Regions from separate parts of the Kitasatospora sp. NPDC032757 genome, predicted to be linked through region 3. Evidence: predicted binding sites of a transcription regulator. Region 3 holds the regulator's gene; each other region holds the start of a gene.
The links. Region 3 encodes HrcA, which represses chaperone genes, less so after heat shock. Its sites were predicted from a motif close to TTNGCACTCNGNNNNNCNGAGTGCNAA; they were not measured.
Positions count from the first base shown of each region.

Region 1: the regulator HrcA is predicted to act here: its motif matches at 1,955-1,981, upstream of groES (co-chaperone GroES).
Region 2: the regulator HrcA is predicted to act here: its motif matches at 1,082-1,108, upstream of groL (chaperonin GroEL).

Region 1 covers NZ_JBVINN010000018.1:42,306-45,556, forward strand. The annotation lists gene groL (chaperonin GroEL) at 1-1,375, opposite strand, end outside; gene groES (co-chaperone GroES) at 1,508-1,813, opposite strand; gene ACZ5WK_RS20850 (THUMP-like domain-containing protein) at 2,110-3,251, shown strand, end outside.
Region 2 covers NZ_JBVINN010000025.1:117,053-120,303, reverse strand. The annotation lists gene ACZ5WK_RS25520 (ubiquitin-like small modifier protein 1) at 1-51, shown strand, start outside; gene ACZ5WK_RS25515 (cold-shock protein) at 737-940, shown strand; gene groL (chaperonin GroEL) at 1,265-2,887, shown strand; gene ACZ5WK_RS25505 (hypothetical protein) at 2,986-3,251, shown strand, end outside.
Region 3 covers NZ_JBVINN010000017.1:89,720-92,970, forward strand. The annotation lists gene htpX (zinc metalloprotease HtpX) at 1-694, opposite strand, end outside; gene hrcA (heat-inducible transcriptional repressor HrcA) at 955-1,989, shown strand; gene dnaJ (molecular chaperone DnaJ) at 2,065-3,204, shown strand.

The sequences.
Region 1 (3,251 bases), on a different contig from region 3:
CGGCGTTCTGGGCGATCCAGCGCAGCGGCTCGGCGAGCGCCTTGCGGACGACCGCGACACCGGTCGCCTCGTCGCCCTCCAGGCCCAGGCCGCCCTCCAGCACCTTGGCGGCGTGGACGAGCGAGGCGCCACCACCGGCGACGATGCCCTCCTCGACCGCGGCACGGGTCGCCGAGATGGCGTCCTCCAGGCGGTGCTTGCGCTCCTTCAGCTCCACCTCGGTGGCGGCGCCGACCTTGATGACGCAGACGCCGCCGGCCAGCTTGGCCAGGCGCTCCTGCAGCTTCTCGCGGTCCCAGTCGGAGTCCGTGTTGGCGATCTCGCCCTTGATCTGGGCGACGCGGCCGGCCACGGCCTCGGAGTCACCGGCACCGTCGACGACGGTGGTCTCGTCCTTGGTGATGGTCACGCGGCGGGCGGTGCCCAGCACGTCCAGACCGGCCTGGTCGAGCTTGAGGCCGACCTCCTCGGAGATGACGGTGGCACCGGTCAGGGTGGCCAGGTCGCCCAGGATCGCCTTGCGGCGGTCACCGAAGCCCGGGGCCTTGACGGCGACCGCGTTGAAGGTGCCGCGGATCTTGTTCACCACGAGGGTGGACAGCGCCTCGCCGTCGACGTCCTCGGCGATGATCAGCAGCGGCTTCGAGGCACCGCCCTGCAGGATCTTCTCCAGCAGCGGCAGCAGCTCCTGGATGGAGGAGATCTTGCCCTGGTTGATCAGGATGTACGGGTCCTCGAGGACCGCCTCCTGACGCTCCGCGTCGGTGACGAAGTACGGCGACAGGTAGCCCTTGTCGAACTGCATGCCCTCGGTGAAGTCCAGCTCCACGCCGAAGGTGTTGGACTCCTCGACGGTGATGACACCGTCCTTGCCGACCTTGTCGATCGCCTCGGCGATCAGCTCGCCGACCTGGGTGTCCTGCGCGGAGAGGGACGCGACGGCGGCGACGTCGTCCTTGCCCTCGATCTCGCGGGCGACGGACAGCAGGTGCTCGGAGACGGCGGCGACGGCCTTGTCGATGCCCTTCTTCAGAGCGGCCGGGCCGGCACCGGCGGCGACGTTGCGCAGACCCTCGTTGACCAGGGCCTGGGCCAGCACGGTGGCGGTGGTGGTGCCGTCACCCGCGACGTCGTTGGTCTTGGTGGCGACCTCCTTGACGAGCTGCGCGCCAAGGTTCTCGTACGGGTCGTCCAGCTCGACCTCACGCGCGATGGTGACACCGTCGTTGGTGATGGTCGGAGCGCCGAACTTCTTGTCGATGACGACGTTGCGGCCCTTGGGGCCGATGGTCACCTTGACGGTGTCGGCCAGCTTGTTGACACCGCGCTCCAGCGAGCGGCGGGCGTCCTCGTCGAACTGCAGGATCTTCGCCATGTTCCCTATTCCCTCGGGGCTGCGGCCGGCATGCCGGCCGCCGGACTACGTGAACCAACAACCACGCCCCGGGCCCCTGTCACTGGGACACGGATCCGGGGCGGGCTGGAACGACTGACTTCTCGGTGCTGCTTACTTCTCGATGATGGCGAGAACGTCGCGCGCCGAGAGGACGAGGTACTCCTCGCCCTGGTACTTCACCTCGGTGCCGCCGTACTTCGAGTACAGGACGATGTCACCGACGGCGACGTCGAGCGGCAGACGCTGGCCGTCCTCGAAGCGGCCCGGGCCGACGGCCAGGACGACGCCCTCCTGGGGCTTCTCCTTGGCGGTGTCCGGGATAACCAGGCCGGAGGCCGTGGTGGTCTCGGCGTCGAGCGGCTGGACCACGATGCGGTCCTCGAGCGGCTTGATGGCAACCTTGCTGCTGGTGGTCACGTCCGAGCTCCCCTTCGGAGATTACGGGGTTGTCTAACGGGTAGTGGCGAAGCTGCGGGCCTGCCGTCGCGGGGGTCAGACACGCTTCTTCGCGTTAGCACTCTCCTGGTGGAGAGTGCTAAGGACGACCATAGGCCGCGGTTAGCACTCAGTCAACCAGAGTGCCAACGGCGCGCCCGTCCGCTTCGGCAGCGGGATGAGCAGCCGTACACATGTGCGACACCGGGGCCTCCGTTCCTCCCGCCGGCCCGGGCCTTCGCGGGCTCCCCCGGCAGGTGACCGGCGAGAATGGCCCTGTGGAGACCGAGAACCTGCAGCCCCTGCTGACCCCCGAGGGCCAAGCCCTGCTCGCCGAGCTGCGCGAGTTCGCGCCCGAGGAGGAGCTGGCGCTGGCCACCCGGCTGCGGCGGGAGCACCCGGCCGGGCTGGTGTCGGCGGCGTTCGGGCAGGCAAGGCTGCGGCAGCGGGCCCGGGCCAAGTTCGGCGAGGACGCCGACCTGATGTACTTCACGCCCAACGGGGTCGAGCAGTCCACCCGGCGCAGCGTCGCCGAATGGCGGGCGCGGCGCTTCGCCGAGCTGGGGGTGCGCCGGCTGGCCGACCTCTGCTGCGGGATCGGCGGGGACGTGCTGGCGCTGGCCCGGGCGGGGATCGAGGTGCTCGCGGTCGACAAGGACCCGGCGGCCTGCGCCGCCACCGCCGCCAACGCCGCCGCGCTGGGCCTGGACGGCCTGGTCGAGGTGCGCTGCGCGGACGTCGCGGAGGTCGACGTCACCGGCTTCGACGCGGTCTTCACCGACCCTGCCCGCCGCACCTCGCGCGGCCGGGTGTTCGACCCCGAGGCGTACGCCCCGCCGCTCTCCTGGGCGGTCGAGGCCGGCCGGCGCACCCCGATCGGCGCGCTGAAGGTGGCCCCCGGCATCCCGCACGAGGCCGTCCCGGCCGACGCCGAGGCCGAGTGGGTCTCCGACCACGGCGACGTCAAGGAGGCGGTGCTCTGGTTCGGCACCAGGGCCGAGCGCCCGCACCGGGCCACCCTGCTCCCCCGGCAGGCCAGCCTCGCCGGCGGCGACCTGCCCGACCCGCCGGCCGGCCCGGTCGGCCGCTACCTGTACGAGCCGGACGGCGCGGTGATCCGTGCCCACCTGGTCGCCGAGGTGGCCGGGCAGGTGAACGGCCGGCTGATCGACCCGAAGATCGCCTACCTCACCTCGGACGAGCTGGTCGCCACCCCGTACGCGCACGCCTTCGAGCTCACCGACGTACTGCCGTTCCACATCAAGAAGCTGAAGGCCCTGCTGCGCGAGCGGGCCGTCGGCACGGTGGTGATCAAGAAGCGCGGGATGGCGATCACCCCGGAGGAGCTGCGCCGCCAGCTGAAGCCGAGCGGCCCGAACTCCGTCACGGTGATCCTCAGCCGTACCGACCACGGCCCGCT
Region 2 (3,251 bases), on a different contig from region 3:
GCGGACGGCGCGAGCGTTTCGATCATTCCCGCGGTGGCCGGCGGCTGCTGAGCCGCACCGCCGACGGGAAGGCCGTCGGGGTGTACGGAATTCCGTACACCCGGACGGCCTTCGCATTTCCCCGCGAGCTCCCGGGAGTTCCCGGGGTGTTTCCAGGCGCTTCCGGGATTCTTCCGGGGCCGCCGTGAAGGCCGCCCGCACGGGCGCTTTCCCGGGCCGCCCCCGCGCGCCGCATTCCGGCGGGAATATTTCCCCGGCCAGTCGGAGTAGAGTGTCGCTCGGCCGGGAAGAGGGCCTCCCCTCCCCCCTCGCACCGGTCGTCGCCCCCCTGTTGCGCCCCGTACCGCCGGTGTCTGTCCGGCCGCTGAGACCGGCGCCGGGCCCGCGGCCGTGAAACATGTCAGGCCGGTGTCAGAATTCTTGAGGGCATTTGGGTAATTCGTCCGCTATGTCCGGCGTGAAATGTGAAGTTTTTGGGCTTTTGGCCCGTCCTGTCCCCTGGCGGGTCGGGGGAATTCCCGGCGGCTGGCTCTGTTGCAGAGGGCGTCGAGCCGGATACATTCAGCCGCGGTCGACGCAATCGCCCCTTCATCGGACACCGTCCGGTGGCTCGGCGGGGGGATTGTGGCGTGCACGGCTGCGCCCAGGGGGGGTTCCCCGGGCCGGCCTCAAACCAGACCCGGGCCCGCGACCTGCGGGCGCGTGAAGGGCCAGCACAGCACTAGGGGAGTTCGGAATGGCTCAGGGCACCGTCAAGTGGTTCAACGCGGAGAAGGGCTACGGCTTCATCGCGGTCGACGGTGGTGCGGACGTCTTCGTCCACTACAGCGCGATCCAGATGGACGGCTACCGCACCCTTGAGGAGGGCCAGCGGGTCGAGTTCGAGATCTCTCAGGGGCAGAAAGGCCCGCAGGCGGACATGGTCCGCGCGGCGGTCTGACCTTTCCGGCACCCAGGAGTTCGGCTCGGCCCATCGGCTGGTGCACCTCTTGCTTCGCGACGGGCCCGTGCGACACATGTCGTACGGGCCCGTCGCCGTGTCCGGGGAGTGGCCGGTGCGGCTCGCGGGTTGCCCATTGGGCTTGCACTCGCCCACCCAGAGTGCTAATCATTGGCGTTAGCACTCACAGCGTGAGAGTGACAGCGGACCGGGTCGGTGAGGCCCCCGGGAGCGGTAGGGGAAAGGACCCCCGCACACCAGGGCCGTCCGTCGCGGGCACCCCTTGGTCCGAGCAGTCGACCGTGTCCCGGAGGACCACTTCTGATGGCCAAGATCATCGCCTTTGATGAGGAAGCTCGCCGCGGCCTTGAGCGTGGCATGAACCAGCTCGCCGACGCAGTGAAGGTCACGCTCGGCCCCAAGGGCCGCAACGTCGTGCTGGAGAAGAAGTGGGGCGCCCCCACGATCACCAACGACGGTGTCTCCATCGCCAAGGAGATCGAGCTCGAGGACCCCTACGAGAAGATCGGCGCGGAGCTCGTCAAGGAGGTCGCCAAGAAGACCGACGACGTCGCGGGTGACGGCACCACCACCGCCACCGTGCTCGCCCAGGCGCTCGTCCGCGAGGGTCTGCGCAACGTCGCCGCCGGCGCCAACCCGATGGCTCTGAAGCGCGGTATCGAGAAGGCCGTCGCCGCCGTCTCGGACCAGCTGCTGGCCCAGGCCAAGGACGTGGAGACCAAGGAGCAGATCGCCTCCACCGCCTCCATCTCGGCCGCCGACACCCAGATCGGCGAGCTCATCGCCGAGGCCATGGACAAGGTCGGCAAGGAAGGCGTCATCACCGTCGAGGAGAGCAACACCTTCGGCCTGGAGCTCGAGCTCACCGAGGGTATGCGCTTCGACAAGGGCTACATCTCCGCCTACTTCGCCACCGACCTGGAGCGCATGGAGGCGACGTTCGAGGACCCGTACATCCTCATCGCCAACTCCAAGATCGGCTCGGTCAAGGACCTGCTCCCGCTGCTGGAGAAGGTCATGCAGAGCGGCAAGCCGCTCGTCATCATCGCCGAGGACGTCGAGGGCGAGGCCCTGTCGACCCTGGTCGTGAACAAGATCCGCGGCACCTTCAAGTCCGTCGCCGTCAAGGCCCCGGGCTTCGGCGACCGCCGCAAGGCCATGCTCGGCGACATCGCCATCCTCACCGGTGGCACCGTGATCTCCGAGGAGGTCGGCCTCAAGCTGGAGAACGCCGGCATCGACCTGCTGGGCACCGCCCGCAAGGTGGTCATCACCAAGGACGAGACCACCATCGTCGACGGTGGCGGCGACAGCGACCAGGTCGCCGGCCGCGTGAACCAGATCCGCGCCGAGATCGAGAACAGCGACTCGGACTACGACCGCGAGAAGCTCCAGGAGCGCCTCGCCAAGCTGGCCGGCGGCGTGGCCGTCATCAAGGCCGGCGCGGCCACCGAGGTGGAGCTCAAGGAGCGCAAGCACCGCATCGAGGACGCCGTCCGCAACGCCAAGGCCGCCGTCGAGGAGGGCATCGTCGCCGGTGGTGGCGTCGCGCTGCTGCAGGCCGGTGTCGCGTTCGACAAGCTGGAGCTCGAGGGCGACGAGGCCACCGGTGCCAACATCGTCCGCGTGGCCCTGGAGGCCCCGATCAAGCAGATCGCGACCAACGCCGGCCTCGAGGGCGGCGTCGTGGTGGAGAAGGTGCGCAACCTCCCCGCCGGTCACGGCCTGAACGCGGCCACCAACACCTACGTCGACCTGATCGCCGAGGGCATCATCGACCCGGCCAAGGTCACCCGTTCCGCGCTGCAGAACGCCGCCTCCATCGCGGCGCTCTTCCTCACCACCGAGGCCGTCATCGCCGACAAGCCGGAGAAGGCCGCTGCGGCCGCCGGCGGCGGCATGCCGGGCGGTGACATGGACTTCTGATCCTCCGGGGTCGGTCGTTTCCTGATCGCACGGGCGGTTCCCCTCGGGGAGCCGCCCGTGCGGCGTTCGTGCCGGGCGCACTTTGGGACAATGGACGGATGGCTTCCTCCGACGACATCGAGACCGCCCTGCACAACGCGCGGGCGCTGATCCTGGCCGACCTGACCGCGAAGGACGTGGCGGACGCCGCCGTGGTGTCGCTGGTCGAGACGGCCGTGACCCACCGCCGCTGGTGGCTGGAGCAGTGGCCGGACGGCACCGAGTACGTGCTCGGGCTGGTCGCCCAGGACGTCCAGGACGCGCTGCTGGAGGCCTACGGCCGCTGGCCGCTCTGCGCCTCCTGCGCGGCCGACGGGGACCCGCA
Region 3 (3,251 bases):
GGGCGGCCGCCCGGTCGGCGGCCAGCTCCCGGTAGCGGGAGAGCAGCCGGGTCAGCAGGAAGCTGATCGCGTAGACCACGACCGAGACCAGCGGGATGACCAGCGCGGCGATCGCGGCGTTGGAGTCGTTGCTGTTCCGGGCGCCGCCCATGAAGCCGCCGTACATCGCGATCCGGGTCATCGCCCCGGCCAGCACCCCGAGGAACCCGGCGATGGTCATCACCGCGACGTCCCGGTGGGCGACGTGCGACAGCTCGTGCGCGAGCACGCCCTCCAGCTCCTCCGGATCCAGCCGCCGCAGCAGCCCGGTGGTGACGCAGACCACGGCGTTCTGGGGGTTGCGGCCGGTCGCGAAGGCGTTCGGCATGTCGTTGTCGGCGACCGCCACCCGGGGTTTGGGCATGTCGGCGAGTGCGCAGAGCCGGTCGACGGTGCCGTGCAGCTGGGGGTACTGCTCCGGGGTGACCCGGCGGGCGCCCATCGCCCGTTCGGTGATCTTGTCGCTGAACCAGAACTGCGCGACGAACAGCCCGCCCGAGATCAGCACGATCAGCGGCCAGGCCCCGCGCAGCAGTGCGATCAGCAGACCGGTGAAACCGACGTACAACAGCCCGATCACGAACATCGTCCCGACCATCCGGCCGGTCAGGCCGCGGTCCGGTGCGAAGCGGGTGTGCTGGCCCGAGGTCGACATCTCTGCTCCTCTGTTCGCCGTCCGCTATCGATGCTGCCACCCGGACGGGCGCGGGGCATCACCCGCGCGCCGCGGACTGCAAGCAGGATCACTGTGGCCGGGCCGTTCCTGCCGTCGGACCCGGGCCTTACACTGGCAGGTACGGTTCTGGCACTCGTGTGTTCAGAGTGCCAAAGCCGGGGCCCGCCAGTGGGGTCCGCAGCGAGACACACGGACACATGTCACATCGGACAACGTGCGAAGACGGAGGTGCGTGCCCCATGGCCGGTGAGGTCCGCCAGCTCGACGACCGCAAGCTCGCGGTCCTTCGCGCCATCGTCCAGGACTACGTGGGCACCGAGGAGCCGGTCGGTTCCAAGGCTCTCGTGGAGCGGCACAGCCTGGGCGTGTCCCCGGCCACCGTCCGCAACGACATGGCGGCGCTGGAGGAGGACGGCTACATCCACCAGCCGCACACCAGCGCCGGGCGGATCCCCACCGACAAGGGGTACCGCCTGTTCGTCGACCGGCTGGCCGAGGTCAAGCCGATGAGCGCGCCCGAGCGGCGGGCGATCCGGCACTTCCTGGACGGCGCGGTCGACCTGGACGACGTGGTCGCCCGGACGGTCCGGCTGCTCGCCCAGCTCACCCGGCAGGTCGCGGTGGTCCAGTACCCCTCGCTCTCCCGGTCCACCGTGCGCCACATCGAACTGGTGGCGCTGGCCCCGGCCAAGGTGATGCTCGTCCTGATCACCAACACCGGCCGGGTCGAGCAGCGGCTCGTGGACTGCCCGGGCACGGTCGGCGAGACCGTCCTGGCGGACCTGCGCGCCAAGATCAACACCAGGGCCGTCGGGCAGCGCCTGCCCGAGGTCCCGGAGCTGCTGGACGAGCTGCCGTCCCAGTTCGAGGCGGCCGACCGGCCGGCCGTCACCACCGTCCTGGCGACGCTCTTCGAGGCGCTCGCCGAGCAGAACGAGGAGCGGATCATGCTGGCCGGCACGGCCAACCTGACCCGCTTCGGGCACGACTTCCCGCTCACCATCCAGCCGGTGCTGGAGGCGCTGGAGGAGCAGGTCGTCCTGCTCCGCCTCCTGGGTGAGACGGCCGACGCCGGGATGACGGTCCGGATCGGCCGGGAGAACGCGTACGAAGGGCTCAATTCCACCTCGATCGTCTCCGTGGGCTACGGTTCGGGCGACGAGAGCGTGGCCAAGCTGGGTGTGATCGGTCCGACCCGGATGGACTACCCGGGCACAATGGGGGCGGTGCGAGCGGTGGCACGGTACGTGGGCCAGATCCTGGCCGAGTCGTAGGAACGGCCACCATCGGACATCCGATGGTGGTACCAGTCGCAAGCACTTCAACAGGCGGAACAAGCGGAGCATTTGGTGGCCACGGACTACTACGCGGTACTCGGCGTCCGACGGGATGCGGGGCAGGACGAGATCAAGAAGGCGTTCCGGCGCCTGGCACGCGAACTGCACCCGGACGTCAACCCGGACCCGAAGACGCAGGAGCGGTTCAAGGAGATCAACGCCGCCTACGAGGTGCTCTCCGATCCGCAGAAGCGTCAGGTCTACGACCTCGGCGGCGACCCCCTGTCGCCCAACGGCGGCGGTGCGGGCGGCTTCGGCGCGGGCGCGGCGGGCTTCGGCTTCTCCGACATCATGGACGCCTTCTTCGGCGCCGCCTCCGGCCAGCGCGGCCCGCGCTCCCGGACCAGGCGCGGCCAGGACGCCATGATCCGGCTGGAGATCACCCTGGAGGAGGCCGCCTTCGGCACCACCAAGGAACTCCAGGTCGACACGGCCGTCACCTGCACCACCTGCAGCGGCGAGGGCGCGGCCCCCGGTACCTCCGCGCAGACCTGTGACATGTGCCGCGGCAAGGGCGAGGTCTCCCAGGTCACCCGGTCCTTCCTGGGCCAGGTCATGACCTCCCGCCCCTGCCCGCAGTGCCAGGGCTTCGGCACCGTCGTGCCGACCCCGTGCCCGGAGTGCGCCGGCGACGGCCGCGTCCGCGCCCGCCGCACGCTGACCGTCAAGATCCCGGCCGGTGTCGACAACGGCACCCGGATCCAGCTGGCCGGCGAGGGCGAGGTCGGCCCCGGCGGAGGCCCCGCCGGCGACCTCTACGTCGAGATCGCCGAGACCAGCCACACGGTGTTCCAGCGGCGCGGCGACGACCTGCACTGCACCGTCACCATCCCGATGACGGCCGCCTCGCTCGGCACCCAGGTGCCGCTGCAGACTCTGGACGGGCTGGAGGAGGTCGACATCCGGCCCGGCACCCAGTCGGGCCAGTCGATCCCGCTGCACGGCCGCGGCATCACCCACCTGCGCGGCGGCGGCCGGGGCGACCTGATAGTGCATGTCGAGGTGCAGACGCCCACCAAGCTCGACGCCGAGCAGGAGGAGCTGCTGCGCCGCCTCGCGGTGCTGCGCGGCGAGGAACGGCCCTCGGGCCAGTTCGCGCCGGGCCAGCAGGGGCTGTTCTCCCGCCTGAAGGACGCCTTCAACGGCCGCTGACCGCACCGGCGCCCGGTGACCCGGACGGGGTCACCGGGCGCCGTCGT